Regions from separate parts of the Uliginosibacterium sangjuense genome, predicted to be linked through region 4. Evidence: predicted binding sites of a transcription regulator. Region 4 holds the regulator's gene; each other region holds the start of a gene.
What was found. The regulator sigma-54, encoded in region 4, starts transcription at its own class of promoters, with help from an activator protein. The targets are predictions, from matches to a motif close to TGGCACGCTTNCTGCTNA.

Region 1: a site for sigma-54 is predicted at 3,490-3,507, ahead of xdp1 (exosortase-dependent surface protein XDP1). Genes of this name have one in related genera too.
Region 2: a site for sigma-54 is predicted at 5,541-5,558, ahead of NMB43_RS03900 (TOBE domain-containing protein). Genes of this name have one in related genera too.
Region 3: a site for sigma-54 is predicted at 4,815-4,832, ahead of metK (methionine adenosyltransferase). Genes of this name have one in related genera too.

The regions. Positions count from the first base shown of each region.
Region 1 covers NZ_CP101132.1:1,025,669-1,033,040, forward strand. Annotated here, with positions in the region: gene NMB43_RS04675 (transporter substrate-binding domain-containing protein) at 1-316, opposite strand, end outside; gene prsT (XrtA/PEP-CTERM system TPR-repeat protein PrsT) at 557-3,376, shown strand; gene xdp1 (exosortase-dependent surface protein XDP1) at 3,544-4,344, shown strand; gene NMB43_RS04690 (porin) at 4,689-5,822, shown strand; gene proB (glutamate 5-kinase) at 5,937-7,052, opposite strand; gene cgtA (Obg family GTPase CgtA) at 7,081-7,372, opposite strand, start outside.
Region 2 covers NZ_CP101132.1:853,644-861,015, reverse strand. Annotated here, with positions in the region: gene NMB43_RS03925 (anaerobic sulfatase maturase) at 1-40, shown strand, start outside; gene NMB43_RS03920 (hypothetical protein) at 468-2,039, shown strand; gene modC (molybdenum ABC transporter ATP-binding protein) at 2,056-3,132, opposite strand; gene modB (molybdate ABC transporter permease subunit) at 3,138-3,818, opposite strand; gene modA (molybdate ABC transporter substrate-binding protein) at 3,929-4,672, opposite strand; gene NMB43_RS03900 (TOBE domain-containing protein) at 4,713-5,525, opposite strand; gene NMB43_RS03895 (TOBE domain-containing protein) at 5,711-6,136, shown strand; gene NMB43_RS03890 (spermidine synthase) at 6,498-7,372, opposite strand, start outside.
Region 3 covers NZ_CP101132.1:3,628,008-3,635,379, reverse strand. Annotated here, with positions in the region: gene rsxG (electron transport complex subunit RsxG) at 1-346, shown strand, start outside; gene NMB43_RS16735 (electron transport complex subunit E) at 343-1,041, shown strand; gene NMB43_RS16730 (RnfH family protein) at 1,066-1,347, shown strand; gene nifM (nitrogen fixation protein NifM) at 1,500-2,372, opposite strand; gene NMB43_RS16720 (nitrogen fixation protein NifZ) at 2,365-2,838, opposite strand; gene nifW (nitrogenase-stabilizing/protective protein NifW) at 2,835-3,167, opposite strand; gene metK (methionine adenosyltransferase) at 3,576-4,742, opposite strand; gene NMB43_RS16705 (lysophospholipid acyltransferase family protein) at 4,965-5,837, shown strand; gene NMB43_RS16700 (CoA-binding protein) at 5,839-6,258, shown strand; gene dapF (diaminopimelate epimerase) at 6,276-7,118, shown strand; gene NMB43_RS16690 (DUF484 family protein) at 7,133-7,372, shown strand, end outside.
Region 4 covers NZ_CP101132.1:4,015,828-4,023,199, forward strand. Annotated here, with positions in the region: gene hprK (HPr(Ser) kinase/phosphatase) at 1-121, opposite strand, end outside; gene ptsN (PTS IIA-like nitrogen regulatory protein PtsN) at 90-575, opposite strand; gene hpf (ribosome hibernation-promoting factor, HPF/YfiA family) at 715-1,038, opposite strand; gene NMB43_RS18635 (RNA polymerase factor sigma-54) at 1,054-2,559, opposite strand; gene lptB (LPS export ABC transporter ATP-binding protein) at 2,584-3,306, opposite strand; gene recX (recombination regulator RecX) at 3,293-3,751, opposite strand; gene recA (recombinase RecA) at 3,758-4,774, opposite strand; gene NMB43_RS18655 (efflux RND transporter periplasmic adaptor subunit) at 5,088-6,299, shown strand; gene NMB43_RS18660 (efflux RND transporter permease subunit) at 6,296-7,372, shown strand, end outside.

The sequences.
Region 1 (7,372 bases), 1.5 Mb from region 4:
CGCACTCCAGATCGATGGTGCCATTGACCATCAAGGGGATGCGGTTCTGCGAGGTCACTGCCTGGGTGGCCACCTTCAAGTCGGGCTTCTTCAGGCGTGCCTTCACCGCGTCGACGATCGCATAGCAGATGTCGATGTGATAACCGATCGGTTTTTGACTGGCGTCGAGGTAGGACAGCGGGAACGAGGACTCGCGGATGCCCAGCGTGATCGTGCCGGTGTCCTGGATCTTCTTCAGCGTGCCCGCATCTTGTGCCAGCGCGCCGGCGGACAGCAGGCCCAGGAACAGGGCCGGGAGACAGTACTTCTTGAACATGTGAACCTCCATGAGAAACGCCTAAGGTGCGTCGGATCGCAACTGCGGAGGATAAGCCAGAAGCGGGCCTGTTCCCTCGATGAAGCCTATCCGTCGAAACCAATATTGCGGCAACGCAAGGCGGCGACTTGAGTCGCCGGCCGATACCGCGACGCAGCGTACGGTGGGGAAGCCGTCACGCGCGTCGTCATAGCGCCGCACTATACTCGCCACCTTGATCCACGCTATTGGATGTATCCCATGTTCACCCAGCCGAAAATGACACGCCAGGTTGCCCGTAGCCTCCTGATTCTCGGCCTGATGCTGGGTGCGCCGGGCGGCGTGGCGGCGGATCCCGACAAGGCCGCGCGCTTCTATGAGGACGGCCTGAGCCGCTACAAGCGGGAAGACCTCAGCGGCGCAATCATCCAGCTCAAGAACGCCTTGCAGCAGGACAACAAGCTGCTGGCCGCGCACGTACTGCTTGGCAATGCGTTGCTGCGCACTGGCGATGTGCTGGCGGCCGAGGTGGCGTTCAGCGAGGCTCTGCGCCTGGGGGTCAGCCGAAGCGAAGTCGCCGTCCCTCTGGCCAAGTCCCTGTTGCTGATGGGACAGACGCGGGCATTGCTGGATCGGGTCAGCCCAGAGGGCCTGCCCGTACCGGCTCAGGTCGAGGTGCTTGCCCTGCGCGGGGTCGCCCATTTCGAGCTGGGCGAACTGGCGCAGTCCACCGCTAGCTTCGAGCGTGCGCGCCAGCTCGACCCACACTCCCCGGTGCCACTGGTGGCGGAAGCCCCGATCCTGCTTGCGCGTGGCCAATTGGCCCAGGCCAAGGCCCTGATCGACAAGGCGGTGCAACTCGCACCGCAGAACGCCGACGCCTGGTATCTGCAGGGCTCGGTGACGCATATCGGTGGCGACTTGAAGCAGGCGCTCGACCACTACAGCAAGGCCCTGGGGGCCAATCCCAAGCACATCGACGCACGCCTGGCGCGCGTCGCCATCTACCTTGAATTGCAGCGCGACGCAGATGCCGAGAAGGATCTCGATGCCCTGCGCCAGCAGGTGCCGGCCGAAGCCCGTGCCAACTACCTGCGCGCGGTACTGGCAGGACGCAAGGGCAACTCCGCGGAGGTCGCGCGCCTGCTGGGCGAGGTCGCCAAGGTCGTGGATGCCATGCCGCGGGCATGGATCAACAATCAGGAGCAGTTCCTGATGCTCGGGGCGACCGCCCATCACGGGCTCGGCAACTTCACCGCGGCACGCGCCTACCTCGACACCATCATCGGCCGGAATGGCCGGCATGCCGCCGCGCGCAAGCTGCTGGCCTCGATCTATTTCGATCAGGGCGACCTGGCGAGCGCCAGCAATACCCTGGATCCCGCCTTGCGGGACGTGCCGGGTGACGGTCAGGCCCTGTTCCTCAAGGGGCGCATCCTCATGGCTGAGAAGCGCTACGTACAGGCCACCGACTACCTCGAGCGTGCGGCCAAGGCCGGCCTGGATACCGCCGAGGTCAAGGCCGTTCTGGGCCAGGGCTTGCTGAATCTCGGCAAAGGCGAGCAAGGGCTCAAGAGCATGGAAGAGGCATTCCGGCGCAAACCCGGCGATGCCGCCATCGGCCTCATGCTCGCCGGCCTGCATATGCGGATGGGCCAGTCGGCCAAGGCTATCCAGGTCGTCGACAGCATGCTCAAGCGCGACCCCAACAACCTGGCGGCACTCAACCTGCTGGGCGTGGTCAAGGGGGCTGCAGGTGATCGCGTCGGTGCGCGCAAGGCCTATGAACAAGCCTTGGCGCGCGAACCGAAGTTCAGCACCGTGACGCTCAACCTGGCGCGCCTGGACCAGGCGGAAGGCAAGCAGGCCGAGGCCCGCAAGCGCCTTGACGCCTTGGTTGCGGCGGAGCCCCAGAACTCCCTGGCGCAGTACGAACTGGCCTTGCTCGAACAACGCATGGGCCGGTCGCAAGAGGCCCAGCGCCGGCTGCAGAAGGTGGTGGATGAACAGCCGCGGGATGTCACGGCCGGGGTGGCCCTGATCGACATCCTCCTCACCCAGAAGTCCTACGAGCCAGCCCTCAAGCTGGCGCGGGATCTGGTCGCGCGCGTACCGGACAATCTCGATGCGCTGGCCGCCCAGGCCCGCGTACAGATCGCTTCGAGCGACAACAAGGGGGCCATCCAGACCATGAAGGACATGACGCGTCTGGCGGAGTTCAACCCGGTACTGCAGGTCCGCATCGGGCGTATGCAGCTCATGGTCAACAACACTGAAGGTGCGGCCTACAACGCCCAAAAAGCGCTGGCCGTCGCCCCCGAAGACCTTGCCGCGCTGTCGCTGCAGGCGGACACCGAGTTGAGCCGGCGCGACATTGGCAAGGCCGAGGCGATCGCGCGGGACATCCAGGCCCGCTACCCGTCCAGTGCCGAAGGCTGGCGTATTGCGGGCGACGCCGCTTCCGCCCGTGGCCAGCACCAGGCGGCGGCGGTTGCCTATCGCAGCGCGCTCGAGCGCGACCCCACCACGATCAACGTCCAGCGCGTGGCCCACGCCTGGCTGCTCGTGGGCGACACCCGCCAAGCCTTGGCGGCCCTGGAGTCCTGGTTGGCCCAGCGGCCGGGCGACGTCGCGGTGCGCGCGGCGCTGGCCGAATCCCACATGCGTGCCGGCAACTGGACTGTCGCCCGCACCCAGTACGAACAAGTACTCAAGGTGGACCCGAACAATCCGGTCTTCCTCAACAACCTCGCGAACATCCTGATCCGGTTGAAGGACCCGCAGGCTGTCGCGGTGGCCGAGCGTGCCTGGAAGGCGGCCCCCGGCAATCCCGACGCGATCGACACCTACGGCTGGGCCCTGGCCCAGTCAGGAGACTATGAGCGGGCGCTGCGCCTGCTGCGCGACGCGCGGCTACGTCTGCCCCAGAACCCCGACGTGCGCCACCACCTCGCCTTCACCCTGGCCCGCCTGGGGCGCAAGGAAGAGGCGAAAGCCGAGTTGCAGCCCATGTTCCAGGCTCAGGCAAAGTTCGAAGCACCGGACGCGGTGGCTGTGCTCCGACGTGAGCTCGGGATCTGATAAGCGTTTACCGCAGGACTCATTTCTGGTGCTGTCGGTGCTTTTTACAGCCCACCTTCTACAGGGGGTGTGGGTTTGTGTAAAGCACTGACATATTTGAAGTTTTTTTTTGGTGGAACAGGGTTTGCTTAATGAACTGAAAAACGCCTTTCTGCTGGAGTTCCACAATGAAAAACCCCGCTCAACTCGTTCTGGCCCTATTGCTAGCAATTGCAGCTCCGGCCGCGCTGGGCGCAACGACTTGGAACTTCACTTCGGGCGGCACGCAAGGCGGTGTCATCAACGGCTATGGTAACAACCGTACCTGGACGGCTGACGGAGTTTCCGTGACCGCAACGGCGTGGTCCAACACGGTTGGCTCAACCAACACCGCACTTGAAGACGGCTATGTCGGTGCCTATACCGGCGGTCTTGGCGTGCAGAACAGGGACTGCGACGGAACCAGTTGCCTGAGCGGGAGTTCTACAGGTGATAGTGACGAGGGCGTGAGTCCGGAACACTCGGTTGATTCTGCCACCCGTTTCGACTCCGTCCTGTTCAGCTTCGGCAAGGCCGTGAATTTGACAGACGTCACGATCGGCTGGAGTTCCGGCGACAGCGACCTGTTCGTGATGGCCTATACCGGCAGCACCGGTCCGGCCGACATCAACACCATCCTCAAGGGCAAGACCTATTCCTCCTTGGTCAGCAGTGGCTGGACTCTGACCAGCAAGCTGAGCAACCTCGCCTGGAATACGGCAGGGGATGCTACTAACCAGAGTGGGACGAACTCCACGACCTCCATGTACTGGCTGGTTGGCGCGGCCAACAGCAGCGTGTGGGCCAATACCGACTCCAGCAAGGATTACATCAAGATCGCATCGCTGACCGGTACGACCCCGACGACGACGGACGTACCCGAACCGGCACCGCTGGCCTTGCTCGGGATCGCACTGGCCGGACTTTTCTGGTCTCGCCAGCGTCGCTGAGTCCTTACTTTCTTTGCACAGAACGGGCACCTTCGGGTGCCCGTTCTGTTTGTGCGTGGGTGGTGGCGAGGCCTGTTGCCCGGATGCGACGTCGCCATTGGGATTGGCTGGATCGCTTGCAGCGAGCGCCTGCTCTGGCCGAGTCTTCATCGGGACTGGCGTCGCCAAAGGCTGTGTTGCGTATCCGCAACAAAAGATCCGGTATACGCGCTTCGACGATACGAATTCCCACATTTGCCTCGGGTCCAGCGCCACAATCGCCGCAACTCCCCGTCCGCGGGGGGTGAGCAGGCGTGGCAAACCTGGGTACGCCAGCCTGATCTTCAAACTATGAGGAGAATTCCATGCAAGTGAAACTGATCGCGCTGGCTGTCGCCGGCCTGATGGCAGCCCCCGCTTTCGCACAGTCGAACGTGACCGTCTACGGCCGCGTTGACATGGCGTACACCAACCTGACCAACGACGACAAGGGTTCCGTGCTGGAGCAAGAGTCGAGCAACCGTTGGGGCCTGATGGGTGAAGAAGACCTGGGCGGCGGCCTGAAGGCCTTCTTCCAGTTGGAAAACCGTTTCTGGCTGGACAACGGCAACACCGACCCGAACCCGGCGGTGAGCACCTCGACCCGTTCGATCTCCAACGGCACCTCGACGCAAACCGTCGCTGTGGTGACCGGTGCTTCGGCCACCAACACCCAGTGGAAGGACAAGGCTTGGGTTGGTCTGTCGGGCGGCTTCGGCAAGGTCTACCTGGGCCGTAACGCTTCCGTGGGCTACGCCCTGTACGGTGGTGGCGGTGCAACTTCCGGCGGTTACGAGTCCTTCGGTGGCGACACCATCGGTTCGTTCGGCTCGCGTCGCGGTAAGGTCGTGAACCTGTGGAACAACTCCGTGCGTTACGACTCGCCGGTCTGGGGTGGCTTCCAAGCCATCGCCACCTACAGCTTCAACGAAGAAGCTGCTGGCGGCAAGGCTGCTTACGCCCTCGGCGGCAAGCTGGGTCTGGGCGGCTTCCGTGGCGAGCTGGTCTATCAAAAGGACGTGGGTGACGCCGGCGGCGGCGCGCTGGTCAAGGGCCGCATGTACGACACCACCTACCTGACCGCTGGCTACGCCTTCGGTTCCTTCGACCTGTTCGGCGGCTACGCGATCTCCAAGGGCTACTCCGCCCTGGGTATCGACAACGAAGGCGCTGAAATGGTTCGTTACCAGATCGGTGTGAAGGTGCCGGTCGGCAAGGGCGTGATCCTGGCCAACATCGGCCGCGGCACGGAAACTACCGTCGCTACCAATGCAACGACCAATGTGAAGACCTCGACCGACCTGTCCGACTACAGCCACATCGGTCTGGGCTACTGGCACCTGCTGAGCAAGCGTACGATCCTCATGGCCAACATGAAGTACGACCGCCAGCAAGACCAGTTCGCCAACGGCGAAGACAACCAGGCAGGCCTGGAACTGGCTATCCGCCACAGCTTCTAATCTGTCGCAAGACAGTTGAGCTGAGAAAGGGCACCTTCGGGTGCCCTTTTTTTGTGCCTGAGTGAAGAAGAGGGCGTTGAGGGCGTTACTTCTTCAACAGCGCCAGGGACAAAGTCAGCGAAGTACGAGATTGTCCCGATGGATCAACTCGGGTTCCTCGATATAGCCCAGCAGCGTCTCGATGTCGCTGCTCGGATGGCGAGCAATGCGTCGTGCTTCGGAGCTGGAGTAACAGCTCAAGCCACGCGCCAACTCCTGGCCATTCGTGTCCAGGCAGGCTACGACCGCGCCCCGTTCGAATTCCCCTTCCACCGCCGTAACGCCAATCGGAAGCAGGCTGGCCCCTGCGCGTAGCGCCTGTACGGCGCCGGCATCTAGGGAAAAACTGCCGGCAAGCTGAAGGTGGTCGGCTAGCCACTGCTTGCGCGCGGCGAGTGGCGTGCTGGTGGCGTAGAGCAAAGTGCCCAGATTCTCGCCAGCGGCCAAGCGCAGCAGCGGGTCGTGCTCCCGACCACTGGCAATCAGCGTGTGGGCTCCGCTGCGTGCAGCACGCTGGGCTGCTCTGATCTTGGTGATCATGCCGCCGCGTGAGATGCCGCTGCCGGCACCGCCGGCCATGGCTTCGTAGCTTGGGTCTTCGGCCCGGCCTTCAGAGATCAGGCGTGCCTCCGGATTCTTGCGGGGATCGGCCGTGTAGAGGCCTTTCTGATCGGTGAGGATGATCAGGGCGTCGGCTTCGATCAGATTGGCAACGAGCGCACCCAGGGTGTCGTTGTCACCGAACTTGATTTCATCGGTCACAACGGTGTCATTCTCGTTGATGACCGGAATGACACCCAGGTCGAGAAGCGTGGCGAGCGTGGATCGCGCGTTGAGATAACGCAGGCGGTCAGCCAGGTCTGCATGGGTCAATAGAATCTGTGCGGTATGGAGCCCGAATTCCGCGAATGCGCTGTCGTAGGCTTGCGCGAGTCCCATCTGACCCACTGCTGCGGCGGCCTGGAGGGAATGCGTTTCGTTGGGACGAGTCGTCCAGCCCAGGCGCTGCATGCCCGCAGCGATGGCGCCACTGGACACCATCACGACCTCTCGCCCATCTGCCCGCAGGCGTGCGATTTGTCGGGCCCAGTCGGCAATGGCATCGAGGTCCAGGCCGGAGCCATTATTGGTAACCAATGCGCTCCCGACCTTGACGACAAAGCGGCGAGCCTGGCAGATGGTGTCACGCATAGTGGAGTCCGGTGCGGAGTCGCGAAGGTCAGCGGGCGTAGATGATTTCGCCTTCGAAGTCGTCGTCATCGTCATCTTCATCATCGTCGGCCGCTGTATCGACCTCGCGGGCGAGGGCAGGCCCGCTGGCAACGGCTGCAAGGCTTTCTTCTTCATTGGGGCGAGGCTGCGCGTCGAGGTAATCCTGAATCGCAAATATCAACTCCTGACAACCTTCGCCCTTGATTCCAGAGATCGTGAAAACCTGCTCCGGGCGGCCGAAAGCGGCCAGGAACGCGTCGACGCGCGCCGCGCGTTCGGTTTCTGGGATGAGGTCCAGC
Region 2 (7,372 bases), 1.3 Mb from region 4:
ACGCGGCACGAACTCGTCGCGCCGGCCACTCTCGCGTTGACGTACCGGCTCGCAGGCGCCTCCGGCGAAGCCCAATTCCCTCCACGCCCCTGCCCATTCGGGCCATCGTGGTTTGGCATTCGGCGAATCCCGACTAAACCATGTGGACACTCGCTTGTCCCTGCTGCGCCCCAAGTCCTGAGAAGAAGGCGACTCGCTGGCTACGGCCAGCGCTGGGCAACGACCCGTCTCCATTGATCGAAGCAGGCCGGCCACCCGCCTCATCGCTACACGCGAAGCGGTGCTGAAGTGCAGCGATACGCGCGCATGGGAGGACACACATGGTGGAGAGCCCCGTTGCACATGCCTCGCCCCTGGACCGTACTCAAGAGCTCGTTGCGCCCGCCTCACCCTCAAACCTGAGGCAACACGACGTTGGGGGCAGACCGTCGCCTGGGGCGCTGCTCATCATGCTGGGCGGCTGGCTGTTGCTGCTTGTCCTCCGCCTGCATACCTATGACGAACCGGTCGAACGCGACCTCGCCATTCACGCGATCATCGGCAACGAATGGCTCAACGGCCGCACGCTGTACTCGGACCTGTGGAATCACAAACCGCCAGCCAGCTTCCTGATCCATGCCGCATTCAATGCTGTGCTGGGATTCGGCCCGGATTACATCCAGGCCATGAACCTGTTGTTCAACAGCCTCAGCCTGTTCGGCATCGTCCTGCTGAGCCGCGCCTTGGGCGCCAGTTGGCTGGCCGCCGCCAGTGCCGCCCCGCTGTGGGCCTTGCTGTCGTTCGATCTGGCGCTGCAGGCCAACCAACCCAACAGCGAGGCACTGGTCAATCCGCTCCTGGTGGGTGCGACCCTGCTGTGGCTCCTGCTGAGTGAGAAACGCCTGCACGGTGCCTGGGCCATCGCAGCCGGTGGGCTGTTCTTTGTTGCCAGCTTCTTCAAGCAGCAATACGCGCTGCTGCCTATCGCCCTGGCGCTGGCTTTCATCCTGCATGCCGCGCTTTTCAAACGCACTGCATGGGCGTTCCAGTGCGGGCTGGCGCTGCGCATCGGCGCAGTCAGCCTGGCGGCCTGGGGCCTGGCCTTCCTGGTCTTCTGGTGGCAAGGCAGCCTGGAGGCATTCATCGATGCCGCTTTTCTTTTCAACGAGGGCTACGGCGGCAACTGGTTGTGGAATCTGCGGCGCTCATACTGGCAAGGCATTCTTCCCGCGCCCATGACAAGCGGCCTGCACGCCTACGCAGTCGCCACCGCCCTGAGCCTCATCGGGATGCTCTTCAGGCGGCAATGGAAAACGCTCCTGCTGCTGTGCGCCTGGATCTGCGCGACCGTCATCATGGTCGCGCTGCCGGGGCGCTTCTTTCCCCACTATTACCAACTCTGGATGCCGGTGCTGGTGATCGGCAGCGCGCTGCTGATCTCACAGATTGCTGGTGGAGCGCCCTCGCCCAGGCGCCGGGCGCTTGCCGCTGGATGCTTTGGCCTGCTGTTCGCTTTCTCGGCCGCGCGCGCGGCTCAGGATCTGATGCTGTCGCCATCGCAATGGGCCGCCAAGAAGTACCCCGACGAACATTTCGTCGAGGCGCGCCGCCTGGGTGAGGCCCTGCAAGCCCTGCTGCCATCGGGCGAGCCCGTCTTTTACTGGGGCAGTAATCCCGGTGTCCTCTTCTACGGGCGCTTCCGCTCCGTCGCGGGCAAGGTCTACGTGGGCTGGTTCAGCGGAAATCCGCTGTCGCCGAAACTGTTGGCCGACACCATCGCGCGTTTTCACGAGCAGAAGTTCCAGGTCGCGGTCGTCGGCCTGGACCCTACCCAGGTGGATGCCGCCAGCATGGTCGAGCACCTGCGCCGGGATTTCGTCCCGGTCATGGCGTGCATCGAGAACAATCAGGTGTGGGTCCGGCGCGACAGCGCGCTATTGCCCTCGATCAAAGCAAGCCTGACCTCGCCTGCGCCATCGGCGGCCCCACTTCCGGGAGCGGGGAAACCCACTTGTCATGCACAGGACAGCAGCGGCCCACCCCAGGACACCGGGGAATAGCCCCCTACGCGCCTGATCAGTCCAGCAAGGCCACCGCCTTGACCTGGGCCCATACACGCTGGCCGGGATGCAGCCCGAGTTGCTCGGCCGAGCGTCGGGTGATGCGGGCCATGAGAGCGGCCCCAGCCGCATCGAGCCCCACCAGACATTGTGCGGGGTCTTCCGCCCCCACCACCCCGGTCACACTGCATTCGAAACGATTCTGGATGCTGGAGGGCATATCGCCGGACAAGGCAATGCTCACATCGCGCGCCAGGATGCGCACCCTCACCTGTTCGCCTGCGGTCAGCGGCCGCCCGGACACGAACAGCTCCCCCCCGGCAAAGGCAACCCGGCTCAGATGCCAGGCCGCCTCGTGCTCGATCACCCTGGCCTGGATCACGACACCGGCATCGTGGTCACGCGCCAAGGGCAGATCGAGGCGCGCCAGGGTCTCGGTGAGGGGCCCGCTGGCGAGCGCCCGCCCTTGCTCCATCAACACCAGGTGGTCGCCCAGGCGGGCGGCCTCCTCGATCTGGTGGGTCACATAGAGCATCGGCACCTCCAGCTCGTCGTGCAGGCGCTCCAGGTAGGGCAGGATTTCCTGTTTGCGTGCTGCGTCCAGCGCCGACAGGGGCTCATCCATCAGCAACAGGCGCGGCCGGGTGAGCAGCGCACGCGCGATGGCCACGCGCTGGCGCTCGCCGCCCGACAGCCCGTCGGGCTTGCGGGCGAGCAGATGCGCGATGCCGAAGCGCGCGGCCATCGCATTGATCTCCTGATCACGCACCTCACCCGTCGCGCGCTTCATGCCGAAGGCCAGATTGCGCCGCACATCCAAATGCGGGAACAGGCTGGCCTCCTGGAACACGTAGCCGATCTGACGACGCCAGGTCGGGATGAAAGTATCGGCACGCTGCCAGTATTCGCCATTGAGCCGGATGTCCGCTGCGGTCGCGCGCTCCAGTCCGGCCACGCAGCGCAGCAGCGTGGTCTTGCCCGAGCCGGAGTGCCCGAACAGCACGCTGATGCCCTTGCCGGGCAGGGTCAGGTCCACGTCCAACGTGAAGCCGGGAAAGGCATGCTGCACGCGCAGCGCGAGCTGATCGCCCATACCGCTCATGTCGGCTTCTTCCGTGAGTCGGGGTTGAGGGTGTACAGCGCCAGCAGCACCAGAAAGGAGAACAGCACCATGCCGCCAGACAGCCAGTGTGCCTGCGTGTACTCCAGCGCCTCCACGTGGTCGTAGATCTGCACCGACACGACGCGGGTGGCGCCCGGAATGTTGCCGCCGATCATCAGCACCACGCCGAACTCGCCCACCGTGTGTGCGAAGCCGAGGATGGCGGCGGTCAGGAAACCGGGGCGAGCCAGCGGGACAACCACCGACCAGAAGGTATCCCATGGTGAAGCACGCAAGGTGGCGGCCACTTCACGCGGCCGCGGGCCGATTGCCTCGATGGCATTCTGGATAGGCTGCACCACGAAAGGCATCGAGTAGAAAACCGAGGCCACGACCAGTCCCCAGAAAGTGAAGGGCAGGATTCCCAGGCCAAGCGATTGCGTGAGCTGCCCCACCGGACCGTGTGGCCCCATGAGCAGCAGGAGGTAAAAGCCAAGCACCGTGGGCGGCAAGACCAGCGGCATCGATACCAGTGCCGCCACCACCCCACGCAGGCGCGAGCGGGTATTGGCCAACCACCAGGCAAGCGGGGTCCCCACCACCAAGAGCAGCAGCGTCACGGTACTGGCCAGCTTGAACGTCAGCCAGATGGCCAACCAATCCTGTTCCTGCAACATTGCGTTCCTAGCTTGTGTGTCTCATCTCAAGGCATGGCCGACAAGCAGGGGGCGTGCCGCCTCCTGGCCCGGCAGCCGGCCCGTGGTGGCGCCGGGCCACTCGACAGCGCCTACAGGTCGTAGCCATATGCCCTGATCACCGTCTTCGCCTTGTCTGACCGAAGATACTTCAGCAGCGCGTCGGCCGCCGGCTTGCCCGCGCCATTGTTCAGCAGGATGGCGTCCTGCTTGATCTGCGGGTAGTCCGCCTGCGGCACCACCCAGGCCGAACCGCTCTTGAGCGCGCCGCTCTCCCACACCTGCGACAGGGCCACGAAGCCCAGCTCGGCATTGCCGGTGCTGACGAACTGATAGGCCTGCGAGATGTTCTCGCCCTGCACGATCTTGGGCTGCACGGTCGCCAGCAGGCCCAGCTTCTTGAGCACTTCGACACCTGCCGCGCCGTAGGGCGCCGTCCTGGGGTTGGCCAGGGAGAGCTTGGCGTAGTCCCCCTTCTTCAGCACTTCGCCCTTGTCATCCACATAGCCCGGCTTGGCGCTCCACAGAACCAGCTTGCCGATGGCATAAGTGAAGCGGGAGCCCTTGACGCCGGCGCCTTCGGACTCAAGCTTGGCGGGGGTTTCATCATCGGCGGACAGGAAGACTTCGAAGGGCGCGCCGTTCTTGATCTGGGCATAGAAGGCGCCGGTCGCACCGGTCGACACCACGGCCTTGTGGCCGGTGTCGCGCTCGAACTCGGCGGCGATCTTCTGCATCGGCGCGGTGAAGTTGGCGGCTACCGCGACCTTGACTTCATCGGCATAGACGGGGGTAACCAGGCCGACAGCGGCCAGCAGGGCGACAAGGTGTTTCATGGCAGAACCTTTCGGGGTGAGGCAGGGATAAACATGACAGTCAGTCGAAGGAACACAGCATCACGGTCGAGGCCTTGAACACCGCGCAGGCCTCCACGCCTTCGCGCAGCCCCAGTTCGGCCAGCGACTCGCGGGTGATCAGCGCGCTCACGGTGCGCCCGCCCGGCAGTTCCAGCACCACGTCGACCGCCACCGGCCCTTCGTGGATGCGGCTCACCGTGCCCCACAACTGGTTGCGTGCGGACAGGCGCAGGCGGCGATCGGTCATCAGGATCACCGAGGACGCGTTGACCCAGGCGTGCAGCTCGCGGCCCAGTCCAAGCTGCAGCTGCTCGGCACCTTCGCGCGAGATCTGCGCCACGACCTCATTCATACCGTCGAAGCGGATGCCGACCTCGAAGGTCACCTCACCGGCTCGCAGCGTGGTGATCGGGCCGACGAACTGGTTGCGCGCGCTGGGCGTCACCCCCACGCTGCGCATCAGGCGGCGCAGGGCTTGCGGGTCTTCGCCACCGGCCTCGTTGAGGCTCGCGGTCACACGATCCAACGCCAGTTGGTATTCGGCCTCCATCGCGCGGTAGAGCGCGATCACCCGCTTGCCATAGTCGGTGAGCAGGGTGCCGCCACCGTTGCGCCCCCCGACCGCGCGCTCCACCAACGGACGCTCCGCCAGGTTGTTCATCGCGTCGATGGCGTCCCACGCGGCCTTGTAGGACAAGGGCACTTCCTTCGCGGCCTGCGAAATCGAACCGCACTGCTCAATGGCCTCCAGCAGCCGGATGCGGGTGTCGCCGAGGAAACTGCCACTCGCCAGATCCACGCCGAAACGGCCAATCATGCGTAACGACTTCATAACGGATACTTTCCTCTAGCAGACAGCGTTATATTTACACATAAATAACGAAATAACGTACAGGACAGTTCGGATGCAGCGTGCCCCGTCGAGCGCTGTGGTTGAAACGTCGCATGCCAGCCCCATACAGTCGGCGACGTGGAATCACCACGTCCGTCACGTTCATCCGCGAAAGGTTCGTAGTCATGAAGATCAGCGCACGCAATGTTTTCGAGGGCACGGTCAGTGCCCTCTCCACCGGCCCGGTCAGCGCCGAGGTCGAAGTCACCACGACGGGGGGCGACAAGCTGGTCTCCACCATCACCCAGGGCAGCGTGAGCGCACTTGGCCTGGCCGTCGGCCAGCCAGTCACAGCCCTGGTCAAGGCTTCCAACGTGATCGTGATGACCGAGGGCGACGGCCTCAAACTGTCGGCCCGCAACTGCCTGGCCGGCACGGTGAAGAAGCTGGTGCAGGGCCCGGTCAGCGCCGAGGTGGTGATCGGCCTGCCGGGCGGGGCAGACATCTTTGCCAGCATCACGCGCGATGCAGTGATCGAGCTGGGCCTCAAGGAAGGCTGTCCCGCCACCGCGGTGATCAAGGCCTCGGGCGTGATTCTCGCCGTCCGGTAAGCGCCCGGCCGGGCGTGCAGCAAGCCCCCGCTTCATTGCACGCCCAGCCTGCGCAGCCCCAGGAAGACCCGCAGCGACACCGCCCCCAGCACCACAGTCAGCCCCGGCTCGCAACAGGCTCGCCACCTGGCAGTCTTGAACATGCTCGCTCCCTTGCGCCCCACGCACGCTATTTACTTGCTGATACAGCGAATAGCGTGCCAGGCATGGGTTTGATGCCACCCGCGGCGCGGTGGCCGGGCGTGCCAGCACCTTGAGACGCAAAGGAGCCGCGGCAGAGCAGACAGGCGGGCTGTGTGTTACGTCGCCTTTACGACAAAAAGGGGCTGACATGCCCCCCACGGCGCGATCAGCCGCGACGCTACTTCAACACATCAAACAGGTTGTTGAAGTCGTCGCTCCACACCCCCAACTGCGGCATCGGCGCGACCGGCGTGCTCGCCCGCTGGATGGGTGCCTGCGCCAGCGTGCGTGGGTCTGGCGCGACGAGCACCCAGTCGGTGGCGCTCAGTTGCGCGGCCGGCGGGTCATCGCGCACGAAGGCGAAGGCCAGGCCTCGCGCCTGCGCGATGTTCTGCACCACCGGCGCCAGCCACAGGTAGTGGTTGGTGATGTGGAAGGCGATGATGCCGGTCGGTTTAAGGTGCCGCAGGTAGGCTGCCATCGCCTCGTCGGTGATCAGGTGGACCGGGATGGAGTCGCCCGAGAATGCATCGACCACCAGCACGTCGAAACCCTGCGCTGGCTCGCGCTCCAGGGCCAGGCGCGCATCCCCCAGCACCGTCTCGATACCTGCCGCGCTATCGCGCAGGAAACTGAACTCCTCGCGCGCCAGGGTGATGACATCCGGGTTGATCTCGTACAGCCGGTAGCGATCGCCGGCCTGTCCGTAGACCGCCAGCGTGCCCGCACCCAGGCCGATGACGCCCACCGCCTGCGGCGACTGGCGGGTATGCGCGAGCGCCAGGCCCACCCCGGAGGTCGGGCCATAGTAGGCCGTCGGTTCGCGTCCGCGGTCTGCCGCCAGGATCTGTTCGCCATGCTTGACCGAGCCGTGGAACAGGCGACGCACCGGGACGCCCAGGTCGTCGCGCTGCAAGTCGGCGGTGATCAGGGTGCCGTAGAAGCTGCGCGTGATGACGCGGCTGTCGGCATAGTCGTACCTGATCTGCAGGTGCAGGCACCACCCCGCCAGCACGGCCAGCAGCAGCGCGGAGACGCGCGCGAAGCGCAGTC
Region 3 (7,372 bases), 390 kb from region 4:
CAGCGCACGCGGATATGCCGGCGACATCGTGGTGCTGATCGGCGTCGATGCGACGGGCACGGTGACCGGGGTGCGCGTGCTCAAGCATGCCGAGACGCCGGGCCTGGGCGACAAGATCGAGCCGGCCAAGGCTGACTGGATCCACGGTTTCGAGAAGAAGTCCCTGGACAGCCTGCCACTGGCGCGCTGGGGTGTGAAGAAGGATGGCGGCGAGTTCGACCAGTTCGCCGGCGCCACGATCACCCCGCGCGCGGTGGTCAAGGCGGTGAAGGAGGGCCTGCAGTTCTATGCCGCGCACCGCGCGGAGATCGCCGGGCCGGCACAAGCGACGGGAGCAGCGCAATGAGCGAGAACTCGACGAGCGGGGCTGCGCCTGGCCGCATCCTGCGTGACGGTTTGTGGGATCAGAACGTGGTGTTCGCGCAGTTGCTGGCGATGTGCCCGGCGATGGCGGTGACCACCTCCGGCACCAATGGCCTGGGCATGGGCCTGGCGACCACGGCGGTGCTGGTGCTGTCGAACATGCTGATCTCGTCCATCCGTAAATGGGTGGCCGATCAGGTGCGCATTCCCGTCTTCATCGTGGTCATTGCCACCCTGGTGACCCTGACCGACATGGCCTTGAATGCCTGGCTGCACGAGTTGTACAAGGTGCTGGGCCTGTTCATCGCGCTGATCGTGGTGAACTGCGCGATCCTCGGTCGCGCCGAGGCCTTCGCGTCGAAGAACGGGGTGCTGGCCTCCGCCGTGGATGGGCTGGCGATGGGGCTGGGTTTCACCTTCGCGCTGACGCTCATGGGGCTCACCCGCGAGCTGCTGGGCAGCGGCACGCTGTTCGCCCAGGCCAGTCTGCTGCTGGGCCCGCACTTTGCCTTTCTGGAGACGAAGGTGATGCCCGACTATGGCGGCGTGCTGATGATGATCCTGCCGCCCGGGGGCTTCCTGGTGCTGGGCATGTTGCTGGCTGGCAAGCGCATCCTGGAACGGCGTCTGAGCCGGGATGGCAAGGCTGCGGCACAGGCCATGCACTGCTCGGCTTGATCCCATCCTGTTCAGGAGATGATGATGAAAGTGGCTGTGGCCTATACCGAACCCGGCGTGCAAGCCTGGCTGCACGTCGAGGTGTCCGAGGAAGCCAGCGTGCGCGAGGTGATCGAGCGCTCGGGCATCCTGCAGAAGTATCCGCACATTGATCTCGCCACGCAGCGCGTGGGCATCTTCGGCAAGCCGGCCAAGCTGGATGCGGTGCCGCGCGAGGGAGATCGTATCGAGATCTATCGTCCCATTGTCTGCGATCCGCAGAGCGTGCCGCGCCGGCCCGGCTTCGAGCTGGAGCAGGACGAATAGGGGCGCCCGCGGGGGCGCCGACACGAGCGCATGGAACGGCCATGTCCGTGCCCGGTTCGGGAATCATCCCGCCCGGACATGGGCATGGCCGGCTCCTGTCTTGCTACCGGATGAAGCTTTCGTCATTCCCGCCGAGGGGCGGGTGCCCAGCCTTATGCCATCAAGGCCTGCAGCCAGTGGCGCTGCAAGCGCGCGCGGCGTGTCTCCATCATCTGCGTGCGGATGCGGTCGCGCAGTTCGGCCAGGCGCGGTTCGCTGGCCGGCAGGATGGCTTCGCATAGCAACAGGTGCAGCCCCATCGGAGACTCCACGACGGGCGAGATCTCACCTGCCTGCATGCGGAACAACTGCGCGTCCAGCGTCGGGAAGAGCTGGCCGGACGGAACCTCGCCGATCAGCCCGCCGGCGGTGGCGCTGGGGCATTCGGAGTGACGCGTGGCGAGCGTGGTGAAGCGCTGTGCCTCGCCGCCGCAATCAGCCCTCAGGCGTTCTACGCGGGCATATGCGGCCTGGCGCGTGTTCTCGGAGTAGGCCTCATTCACCGTGATCAGCAGGTGGCGCACCCGCCGCCGCTCAGGTTTGGCCAGGCGTGTCGCGTTCAGGTGGAAGAAGATTTCCACTTCCAGCGCCGACACGGGTGTCGCGGTGGCCGAGACGATCTCCAGTACCGCCTCGACATGCAGTTCGCGCGCGATCTCCTCGCGCAGCGCAGGGAGGTTGAGCCCCTGGGTGCCGAGCGCACGCACGAACTCCAGCTCGGTGGCGTAGCGCGCGCGGATGGTGTCGAGTGCGGCTTCCACGGCGGCGCGCGAGATGATCACGCGGGCGGCCTCGGGCGTCGTCAGCACGCGTGCCTCGATGCGCTGTTGCTCGGCCACGATGCGGTGCACGCGAGCGAGCTGGGTCGTGTCCAGTGCGGCGGGCAACAGCCCGAACTGTGCCTGGGCGTGCTTGAGCGTGAGATAGGGCGTGGGCTGCAGCATGCTGCTCGTGGCCGAGCTGGCGCGGGCGGCGTGCTCAGGCATGCTGCACCTCCTCCTTGGCCACCGGGGAGGGTTCCAGCGCGGCTTCGCGCACGATCAGAGGATGCCCCGGCAGGCCATCGAAATGCACGTGGTAGACGACGCCCCACTCGGTGTCGCGCAGGACCTTGAGAATCTCGCCGCTGCCGCCCGCCGGCACGCGGATCTCGCCATCGACGGCCAGGTCGCGGGTGCAGATGACGCGCTCGCGCGTCTCGAAACGCGTGGGAATCCAGGTGGCGGTGGCGGGGATCACCTCTTCCTCACGGCAACCCACGAGACGGCCGGTGTCGAGGAAGTGCAGCGAGTAGATGACCTGCTCGCCGAGAAAGCTGCCGATGTCGAGCACGGTACCTACGCTGCCGCGTCGTACCAGCAACTCGCCGCGTTCCGCGCCGGGAAAACTGCCGTCGTCGCGCAGGTTGCGGATCACCCGCAGCTCGTCGCCGATGTCGTAGAGGGGCTTCATGTGCTCCTCCGCCCGATGGCGCTGAGCGGCACCGTGGCGATGCCGCGCGCGCGCTTGAAGACGCGGAACACCCCCTCGGTCAGCGCGTCGGAATGTTCGAAGTCGGTGTAGGCCCGCAACAGCGCGGCACGCCAGCGAGCGTGCTCGGGCGTCTCGTCGCCGCGCAGGTAGTCGTGGAAACGCTGCAGGATGTGCAGGCGATTCGTGCGCACCACGGCTGGCGAGTAGGGGATGGCGAAGAAGTCGAGGAAGTCCTCGGCCGACTCCAGCTCTGCCAGTTGCTCGGCAAGCGAATCCGGGTTGTCGATCTTGAGCGTTGCGCTGTCCATGCGGGCCTCGTCGTACATCCGCCGGCGCCGGATGCGCAGGCTTCAGTACGATTCAGCAAGGACGGTGCCACTCCGGCGAGCCGGCCGGAAACCCCTGCCGCATGGGGTCTGGCAGCAAAGCGCGCGGGTAGGCATTGTCCTGCTTGCCGCAGGCGGGAGTGCGATTGTCGTAAACCTCCCAAGTTCGCTGCGTGTGCGGGCGCGGCTATCTCCGCATGTTGAATGCCTGGCCTAGTCCGTCATTCCTGCGACAGCAGGAATCCAGTGTTTCTCGTGGAGATCCCGGGTGGGGTGGTGCCGCTAAAGTCGCTGGGTTCCTGCTTTCGCAGGAACGACGAGACGTATCCCCTGGGCCAGAAATGAAAGGGGCCGCTTGCGCGGCCCTTCGTGACACAAGACAGCCCGGAATCAGAGACCGGCGTCTGCACGCAGCGCAGCCGCCTTGTCCGTGGCCTCCCACGTGAACTCCGGTTCGTCGCGGCCGAAGTGGCCGTAGGCGGCGGTCTTGGTGTAGATCGGACGCAGCAGGTTGAGCGACTGGATGATGCCCTTGGGACGCAGGTCGAAGTGCTTTTCGATCAGCGCCACGATCTTGTCGTCGCTGACCTTGCCCGTGCCGAAGGTGTTGACGTTCAGCGACACCGGGCGCGCCACGCCGATGGCATAGGCCACCTGCACCTCGATGCGCTCGGCTAGACCGGCGGCGACGATGTTCTTGGCCACGTAGCGGCCGGCGTAGGCGGCGGAGCGGTCGACCTTGGACGGGTCCTTGCCGGAGAAGGCGCCGCCACCGTGACGGCCCATGCCGCCGTAGGTGTCGACGATGATCTTGCGACCGGTCAGGCCGCAGTCGCCGTGCGGGCCGCCGACGACGAAGCGGCCGGTCGGGTTGATCAGGTACTTCACGTTGCCCGTCAGCAGTTCCTTGGGCAGCACCGGCTTGATGATCTCTTCGATCACGGCTTCGGAGAGTTGAGCGTGCGACACCTCGGGGCTGTGCTGCGTCGACACCACCACGGTGTCGATCGCCACCGGCTTGCCGTCGACGTACTTGACCGTCAGCTGGCTCTTGGCGTCCGGGCGCAGCCAGGGCAGGCGGCCGTCCTTACGCACTTCGGCCTGGCGCTGCATGATGCGGTGCGCGTAGTAGATCGGCAGCGGCATCAGGCTGGGCGTCTCGTTGCAGGCGTAGCCGAACATCAGGCCCTGGTCGCCGGCGCCCTGTTCCAGGTCCAGGCCTTCGCCTTCGTTCACGCCTTGCGCGATGTCCGGCGACTGGCGGTTGATGGCGGTCAGGATGGCGCAGCTCTTGTAGTCGAAGCCGATGTCCGAACTGTCGTAGCCGATGCGGCGCACGGTGTCCTGCGCGATCTCGCGGTAGTTGATGTGGCCGGTCGTTGTGATTTCGCCCGAGATCACTACCAGGCCGGTCGACACCAGCGTCTCGCAGGCCACGCGGCCGCGCGGATCGACGGCCAGGATGGCGTCGAGGATGGAGTCCGAGATCTGGTCGGCGACCTTGTCGGGGTGACCTTCCGAGACCGACTCGGAGGAGAAGAGATATTCATTGGCCATGATTGCGCTCCAAAAGAAAAACCCCGGATATCGTCGGCGCGGCCGACTCCGGGGTTTCGAGCGGTCGACGCTTTAGCAGTATTTTTGCGTTCCGTTTCCGGCGACGCCCGCCCTGCAAGTTGTCTTTAACTCGGCGGTCATGGACAAAATTATCCTTGCAGCTTGCCGCCATGGCAAGCCCATGCCGGATAATTCGTCCTTTCGTCTGTCTTGTCCGCCATGCTGACCCGCCTTGTTCTCGCTTTCATCTGGTTGCTGCACTGGTTGCCCTTGCCTGTTCAGGCCGCGTGCGGCTGGGTCTTGGGCCGGGTGTTGTACTTCCTGGTGGGCTCGCGCCGGCGCGTGGTGCTGACCAATCTGCGCCTGTGTTTCCCCGCCTTGTCGGAGGCGGAGCGTCGCCAGTTGGCGAAACGGGTGGTGGTGGCGGTGATCCGCTCCATGCTGGAGCGCGGCATCATCTGGTGGAGCTCGCCGGCGCGCATCCGCCGCCTGGTCGAGATGCGCGGACTGGAGAAGCTGCAGGCGCTGCGCGACGCGGGGCATGAAATCATCATCCTGCTGCCACACTTTGTCGGCCTGGACATGGCCGGCACGCGCCTGAACCTGGAGATCGACCTGGTCACCATGTATTCGGCACAGAACGACAAGCTGCTGGAGAAGATGCTGCTCCACGGCCGTACCCGCTTCGGCAAGCAGGTGCTGGTGTCGCGCCAGGAAGGCGTGCGCGCGGCGGTCAAGGCGATGCGTGGCGGGATTCCGATGGGCATCCTGCCGGACATGGATTTCGGCCCCAAGGAGTCCGTCTTCGTACCCTTCTTCGGCGTGCCGGCCGCCACCATCCCGGCCGTGCCGCGCATCGCACGGCTGGCCAAGGCGACGGTGATCCCGCTGGTGGTGCGGCAGAAGCCCTGGGGGCAGGGCTACCTGGCAGAGTTCCGCGAGCCCTGGGCCGATTACCCGACCGAGGATGTGGTGGCGGACACGGCGCGCATGAACGCCTTCATCGAGGCCGAGGTGGCCCTGCAGCCAGACCAGTACTACTGGGTGCACAAACGCTTCAAGACCCGCCCCGAGGGCGAGGCCAAGGTGTATTGAGATGAGCTTCCGCAACCCGTCCGAGGGCGACATTGCCGAGCTGCTGCGCAAGGTGCGTACGGTGGCCGTGGTGGGCCTGTCGCCCAACCCGGCGCGGCCCAGTCATCGTGTGGCGGCCGCCATGCAGCGCCAGTTCGGCTGGAGGATCGTGCCGGTGCGGCCCCTGGTGACCGAAGTGCTGGGAGAGCCGGCCTACGCCTCGCTGCGTGACATCCCGTTTCCAGTCGACCTGGTCGATGTGTTCCGCGCGGCTGACCAGATCACGCCCATCGTCGATGACTGCATCCTGATCGGTGCGCCACGCCTGTGGCTGCAGGACGGCGTGGTCAATCCGGCCGAGGCGTTGCGCGCGCAGGCTGCGGGCATCCAGGTGGTGATGGATCGCTGCGTGTGGCGTGACGCGGTGCAGTTGCTGGTCTGACCTGCGATAATCCACCGATGAAACTCCGCTTCACCAAAATGCAGGGCCTGGGCAATGACTTCGTCGTCATCGACGCGATCAACCAGGCCGTCGAACTGAGCCCGGGGCAGGCGCGCCACCTGGCTGACCGCCGCTTCGGCGTGGGCTGCGACCAGATCCTGATCGTCGAGCGGCCGCACCAGGCCGGCGTCGACTTCCGTTACCGCATCTTCAATGCCGACGGCAGCGAGGTCGAGCAGTGCGGCAATGGTGCGCGCTGCTTCGTGCGCTTCGTCGTCGACAAGCAACTGACCACCAAGGCCGAGATCCGCGTCGAGACCAAGTCCGGCGTGATCACGCCGCGCCTGGCCGAAGGTGGCCTGGTCACGGTCGATATGGGCGTGCCGGTGTTCGAGCCGGCGCGCGTGCCCTTTGTGTCCGATTCCGCCGCCGTGGTGCAGCCGCTGGAGCTGCCGGATGGCACGACGCTGGCGATCACCGCCGTCTCCATGGGCAACCCGCACGCGGTGCAGGTGGTGGCCGACGTCGATGCGGCACCGGTGACCGAGCAAGGGCCCTTGATCGAACATCATGTGCGCTTCCCGGCGCGCGTGAATGCCGGCTTCCTGCAGGTGCTGGACGAGCACGCCATCCGCCTGCGCGTGTTCGAGCGTGGCTCGGGCGAGACCCTGGCCTGCGGCACCGGCGCCTGCGCCGCCGTGGTGGCGGGTATCCAGCGCAATCTGCTGACTTCGCCGGTACGCGTAGCGACGCGCGGCGGCGAGCTCACCATCGCCTGGGCCGGCCCCGGCATGCCGGTGCAGATGACTGGTCCGGCCGTTTCCGTCTTCGACGGCGAGATCGAACTTCCTTCCATTTGACCCACGGCCCCGCCATGAACCCACAAGACGTCGTCCAATTCCTGCGCGACAACCCCAGTTTCTTCGACGAGAACGCCGAGCTGCTGGCTGACCTGTCGGTGCCGCATCCCACTGGCGGTCAGGCCATCTCGCTGACCGAGCGCCAGCTGCACGCGCTGCGCGACAAGCTGCAACAGGTGCAGGCCAAACTGGCCGAGTTGGTCGGCTTCGGCGAGGAGAACGATGCGATCTCGGAAAAGGTGCATCGGCTGGCG
Region 4 (7,372 bases):
CAGCCGGCCACACCTTGTTGTCGGTGACGGTGAGATAGCTGTCGAGCCGGCCTGCGATGTGGCGCAGGCGCAGGGCCGTCCGGTTGGCCTCAAACAGCTGGGCGATGCTCGTGCGTCGCATGGGGATCCCATCCGGCGAAGAGAGTGGCGACCGTCGCCACATCCTGCGCGTCTGCCAGACTCTCGCGGAACGCACGGTCACTGAACATCTGCGCCAGTTCGGACAAGAGCTGCAGATGGCTTTCGTTGGCCTGTTCCGGCACCAACATGATGAACACGAGATCGACCGGTTTATTGTCCGGCGCGTCGAATTCGATCGGCAGCGCCAGTTGGACGAAGGCCCCCACGGCCTCCTTGAGCCCCTTGATGCGGCCGTGCGGGATCGCGATGCCCTGGCCCAGCCCGGTGGAGCCCAGCTTCTCGCGTTGCATGAGGGCGTCGAACACGACCTTGCGCGACAGGCTGTGGCTGGCCTCGAACAAGGCGCCGGCCTGCTGGAATACACCCGCCTTGTCGCCAGCAGTGCAGGCAACCAGGATGTTGGCGGAGGGCAGGATGCGAGAGATCAGGTTCATGCTGGGGTAGGCATCGGGCCGACTGCGCCCGCCACGACTGGAAATTCGCCGGCGCGGATCTGCCGCCCTCGGGGCGGCAGATCCGGCTGCAGTTCGACAGGATTATATGTCCGAGTGCAGCACCGCCGTGTGCAGTGTGTTACGAGCCGATCGCCTGTTGCTTGATGCCGGCGTGGCCATGGTCAGCAGTCTTTTCCTTGTGCTTGAGGACTTGGCGGTCGAGCTTGTCCACCATGGCGTCGATAGCCGCGTAGAGGTCGTCATTGTCGCATTCGACATGGATGTCCTTGCCCCGCACATGCAGGGTCACTTCGGCCTTCTGCCGAAGCTTTTCCACCGAGAGGATGACATGCGTCGCCGTGACGTGATCGAAGTGGCGGATCACGCGATCGAGCTTGCTGGTGACGTATTCGCGCAAGGCGGCGGTCACTTCGACATGATGGCCCGTGATGTTGAGGTTCATACCGTACTCCTCTGGTTAGATCGACTTGCGCTGACTGACCGGCGGGATATTCAGCGACTCACGGTACTTGGCGATCGTCCGTCGCGCCACCACGATACCCTGCTGGCCCAACACTTCGGCAATACGGGCGTCGGACAAGGGTTTCCTTGGATCCTCCCCGCCCACCATCTGGCGAATCAGCGCGCGAATCGCCGTGGCTGAGCAGGCACCGCCTGTATCGGTGGATACGTGACTGCCGAAGAAGTACTTCAGTTCAAAAATGCCGCGTGCCGTCGCCATGTACTTCTGCGTGGTCACGCGTGAGACGGTGGATTCGTGCAGTTCGAGTTCTTCCGCGATTTCCCTCAGGGTCAGTGGTCGCATGGCGACTTCACCGTAGTCGAAGAACTGGCGTTGGCGATCGACGATGGCTTGCGAGACCCGCAGAATCGTGTCGAAACGCTGCTGCACGTTCTTGATCAGCCACTTCGCCTCCTGCAACTGCGCGGACAGCGAAGCACTGGCACCACGGTTGTTATGGAGTATATCGGCATAGACACGGTGAATCCTGAGCTTCGGCATCGCCTCCGGATTGAGGCTGGCCGTCCAGTTGCCGCGATACTTCTTCACGATCACGTCGGGCACGATGTAGCGTGCATCGAGCGCCGCGAACTGGGCCCCTGGGCGCGGATTGAGACTGCAGATGAGCTCCTGGGCGGCACGCAGCGCGTCGTCGCTGCAGCCCAGGCGGCGCTTGATCTTCTGAAAGTCGCGCGCGGCCAGTTGCTCAAGGAGTCCATCGACGATGCCCAGCGCCAGCTCGCGGCTGGGCGTGACGGGTAGATTGCGTAGCTGAAGGGTCAGACATTCCTGCAGGTTGCGCGCGCCGACACCGGCCGGGTCCAGGTTCTGCACGTGATGCAGGGCGATCCCCAGCTCTTCCACCTCCACCTCCCACTCCTCGGGAATGAGGGGCAGCAGGTCTTCGAAGCTCTGCTGCAGGTAGCCATCGTCCTCCAGTGCTTCGACCATGAAGCGCACCAGGGCGCGATCACGGTCCGACAAGGGCATCAGGGAGACTTGCGCACTGAGGTGATCATGCAGGCTGGTGGTGGCGGCCTGGAATTCCTGGAAATCCGACTCGTCGTCGTCATCGTTGCCACGCCCGCTGCCGGCCTCGCTGCGCCATTCGGCGGCTTCGCCCAGGTCGTCGTCGGAGGCCGAGTCGTAGGCCTCGTTGATGGTGTCCGGCATCTCGACCGTGGAGGGCGGCTCAAAATCCTCCTCCCCGTTGGCCTTGCGTTCGGCCGAGGCGTAGTCCGCCTCGGTGGCTTCCGCCGTCGTCGTCACCTCGGGGGCGGCCACGACTTCGCCCGCCTCATCCTCCGCCCCATCACGCTCCAGCATCGGGTTGTCGAGCAGCATGCGCTCGATTTCCTGGTTCAGCTCCAGCGTGGAGAGCTGCAACAGCTTGATGGACTGTTGCAGCTGAGGGGTCAGCGCGAGTTGTTGCGAGAGGCGGAGCTGGAGGGAAGGCTTCATGGACAGGGTTGCAGCCAGGCGCGCTCAGAGACGGAAATGTTCGCCCAGGTAGATCTGGCGTACCTGGTCATTGTGCACAATCTCGTTCGGCTTGCCACCGGCCAGCACCTCACCGGCATTGATGATGAAGGCATGGTCGCAGATGCCGAGCGTCTCGCGCACGTTGTGATCGGTGATCAGCACGCCGATACCGCGCTGTTTGAGGAAGTTGATGATCTTCTGGATTTCCAGCACGGCAATCGGGTCGACGCCGGCAAAGGGCTCATCGAGCAGGATCAGCTTGGGTTGGGTGGCGAGCGCACGGGCGATCTCGCAGCGGCGACGCTCGCCGCCCGACAGCGCAATCGCCTGGGTGTCGCGCAGGTGGCCGATGTTCAGCTCATCGAGCAGCTCGTCCAGGCGCTCCTGCATCACCGCCTTGGGCAGCTTCTGCAGCTCCAGCACGGCCAGGATGTTCTCCGCCACGGTGAGCTTGCGGAACACCGAGTTCTCTTGCGGCAGGTAGGACAAGCCCATGCGCGCACGCTTGTGGATCGGCAGGTGCCCAAGCTCGGTGGCGTCCAGTTGCACGCTGCCGCCATCGGCGCGGACCAGGCCGACGATCATGTAGAAGCAGGTGGTCTTGCCGGCGCCATTGGGCCCCAGCAGGCCGACCACCTCGCCGCTGCCGACCTGGAACGACACATCCTTGACCACCGTGCGCGCTTTGTAGCGTTTGCGCAGGCCGGACACCCTAAGCAGACTCATCGAACGGTTCTTTCAAAATCCTGCGTATCACTTCCGACGAAAAACCACGCGACTGCAGGAAGCGTGCCTGCTTCGCCCATTCTTTCGCGTCCTGCGGCGCCTGCGTGAACTTTTTCGCCCACACGCCACGCGCACGACTCAATTCATCTCCTGCCAGACCGGCCAGCGCCTCGCCGGCCAGCTCGGCGCTGACGCCACGCTCGGCCAGCTCGCGCCGGATGCGTCCGCTGCCGAAACGCTCGCCACGCGCACGCACGAAGCTCTCGGCAAAACGCTCATCCGACTGCAGCCCGGTTTCCACCATGCGCTGCACGACCGCCTCCACATCCTCGCCTTCCGCCGCCTTCGCCTTGAGCTTGCGTCGCAGCTCATGCTGCGAATGCTCGCGCGTGGCAAGCATTCGCAGGGCCTGCGATTTGAGCGAAGCGGCCGGCGCTTTCTTCATCACGGCTTATTCGGCCGCCACGACTCCCATGGCGGCCACACCCACGGCTTCGCGAATCTTGTTCTCGATCTCGCGCGCAGTCTCGGGGTGTTCGCGCAGGAATTCGCGCGCATTGTCCTTGCCCTGGCCGATCTTCTCACCCTGGTAGGCATACCAGGCCCCCGACTTGTCGACGAACTTGTGATCGACGCCCATGTCGACGATCTCACCTTCGCGCGAAATGCCTTCGCCGTAGAGGATGTCGAAGTGGGCTTCCTTGAACGGCGGCGCGACCTTGTTCTTGACGACCTTGACCTTGGTCTCGGAGCCAATGACTTCCTCGCCCTTCTTGATCGTGCCAGTGCGGCGGATGTCCAGGCGCACCGAGGCGTAGAACTTCAGCGCGTTGCCGCCCGTCGTGGTTTCGGGATTGCCGAACATCACGCCGATCTTCATGCGGATCTGGTTGATGAAGATGACCAGCGTATTGGTGCGCTTGATGTTGGCGGTGAGCTTGCGCAGCGCCTGGCTCATCAGGCGGGCCTGCAGGCCGGGCAACTGGTCGCCCATCTCGCCTTCGATTTCGGCCTTGGGCGTCAGTGCGGCAACCGAGTCGATCACCAGGATGTCGACGCCGCCGGAGCGCACCAGCATGTCGGCGATCTCCAGCGCCTGCTCGCCGGTGTCCGGCTGGGAGATCAGCAGATCCTCGACCTTGACGCCCAGCTTGCCGGCGTAGCTCACGTCCAGTGCATGCTCAGCGTCGATAAAAGCGGCCGTGCCCCCGATCTTCTGCATCTCGGCGATGACTTGCAGGGTCAGCGTGGTCTTGCCGGAGGACTCCGGTCCGTAGATCTCGACGACGCGGCCGCGCGGCAGGCCGCCGATGCCCAGCGCGATATCCAGCCCCAGGGAGCCGGTCGATACGGCCTGGATGTTCTCCTCCAGCTTGCCGTCGCCCATCCGCATGATGGAGCCCTTGCCGAACTGTTTCTCGATCTGCGAAAGCGCTGCAGCAAGCGCCTTGGCCTTGTTGTCGTCCATGAAAAACCTCGCAAAATGGTCGTGGGAATTATGGCACAGAGCTTGCAACGGAAAGCATCCGGAGCGCCGTGCCTTGCGCAGTGCAACAGCCGATTTGTTTTATCCCGGCCGTCGATGACTGAGTAAATATACAGTATCAATCGCAATGCCCGTGAGCAAACCTGTTCGCCGATTCGCGCATGTGTTTGCAACTGAGAACAATTTTGCGCTTGGCAGCGGTAAAGCGATGAACCATGATGCGGGCCCGGCATCCAACTGCCGTTCAAACCTCCCTGGCCAAGGCGCGAGCGCGGACAACGCCCTCGCGGGATACATGCACTACCGCCCCCTCGCGGCCCTGCTGTGTGCAGGGTTTGCTTTGCTTGCCTGCAAACCCCAAGAAGACACGCTGCCTCTCACGAACAAGGCGGAGGGAACTGCCCCGGCTGCACCCCGGACCGGTGACACCCGCAGCGGGCGGCCACAGAACGTCACCACCACGCAAACCCGCAGCGAGACGGTGCCGCTGATGCTAGAGGCCCAGGGCAGCGTGCTGTCGCTGGACGAGGTGGACCTGCGGCCACAGAAGAACGGCACGATCCGCGAGGTGCTGGTGCGCGAAGGCAGCGAAGTGCGCCGCGGGCAACTGCTGTTCACGCTGGACGACCGCGAAGACGTGGCCAACGTGGAAAAGGCCGCCGCCGCGGTAGCCGGCGCGGAAGCCGCCCTGTCGGTGGCGCGGCGCGACCTGAATCGCACCCAGGAGCTTTCCAACCAGAGCTTCGTCTCCTCCTCCGCGCTGGATACCCAGAAGAACAAGGTGGAAGTGGCCGAGGCGCAGTTGGTGCAGGCCAAGGCGGCACTGGACCAGGCCAAGGTAAGCCTGTCCTACAGCCGCATTTCGGCGCCCTTCGACGGTCGCGCCGGGCGTGTGGATGTGCGCCCTGGCGCCCTGGTCAACGCCAGCTCGACGCAGACTGCGCTGGTGCGCATCACCCGCATGCACCCGATCGGGGTGACCTTCACGCTGCCCGAGAACAATCTGCAGGCGCTGCTGGCGGCGCAGCGCAAGGGCCCGGTGAAAGTGACCGCCACACTCGACGAGCAGCGCGAGATCCAGGGCGAAGTGAGCTTCATCGACAGCAGCGTGGACCGCAACTCCGGCACCATCCTGCTCAAGGCGCGCATGGACAACAGCGCGCGCCTGGTGTGGCCGGGTCAGTACGTCACGGTCAAAGTCGCGGCAGGCGTCATCGACAAGGCGACGGTGCTGCCGGCGCAAGCCGTCATCAACGGTCCTGACGGCCGTCTGGTCTACATCGTGAAGGACGATGCCACGGTCGAGGCCCGGCCGGTCGAGCTGCTGCGCATCGTCGACCAGAAGGCGGTGCTCAAGGGCATCGAGCCCGGGCTCAAGGTGGTGCTGGAAGGCGGCCAGAACCTGCGCCCTGGGGCCAAGGTGGCGGAGGCCGCCGACAAACCGGCGGGCGGACGCAAGCGCGACGGCGGCGCCCAGGACAAGAAGACCCAGGCGGCCGCGCAATGAAGATCGCCGAACTGAGCATCCACCGCCCGGTCGCCACCACCTTGTTGTGGCTGGCCGTGATGATCGGCGGCGTCGCTGCCTGGTTCAAACTCCCCATCTCCGCGCTGCCGTCCTTCAATCAGCCCATCATCCAGGTCAGCGCCAACCTGGCCGGGGCCAGCCCCGAGACCATGGCCTCCTCGGTGGCCACCGTGCTGGAACGTCAGTTCTCGACGATCTCCGGCCTCAAGATGATGACTTCGTCATCCACCCAGGGCAGCACCAACCTGACGCTGGAGTTCCTGCCCTCGCGCGACATCGACGCCGCCTCGGTGGACGTGCAGGCAGCCATCATGCGCGCGCAGCGCCAACTGCCGGAAGACATGACGAATCCACCGAGCTACCGCAAGGTCAACCCGGCGGACGACCCGATCCTGTTCATCACGCTGGACTCGCCCTCGCTGTCGCTGGACCAGCTCAACGACTACGCCGACAACCTGATCTCGCCCACGCTGTCGACACTGGACGGCGTAGCCCAGGTCACCATCAACGGCCAGAAGCGCTATGCCGTTCGCATCACGGTCGACCCGGCCAAGCTGGCGGCACGCGACATCTCGATCGGCGAGCTGTCCACCGCACTCGGCGCGGCCAACGCCAACACGCCGATGGGCACGCTGGAAGGCCAGCGCCAGACCCTGATGATCACCGCCAACGACCAGCTCAACGACGCGGCGGACTTTGCCCGCCTCATCGTGGCGATCAAGAACGGCCAGCCGGTGCGCCTGAATGAAGTGGCCGAAGTCATCGACAGCGTGGAGAACATCAAGAGCGCGAGCTGGGTCAACGGCAAGCGCGGCATCAACCTGCAGGTGCTGCGCCAGCCCAATGCCAACACGGTGGCGGTGGTCGACGCGGTGCGCGCGGCCATCCCCAGGCTCAAGGCGCAACTGCCGGCCTCGGTCGACATCAACATCCTCAACGACCGTTCGCTGTCGATCCGCGAGTCGATCCATGATGTGAACCTCACCATGCTGCTGACCGTGGGCCTGGTGCTGCTGGTGATCCTGATGTTCCTGCGCCGGCTGTCCGCCACG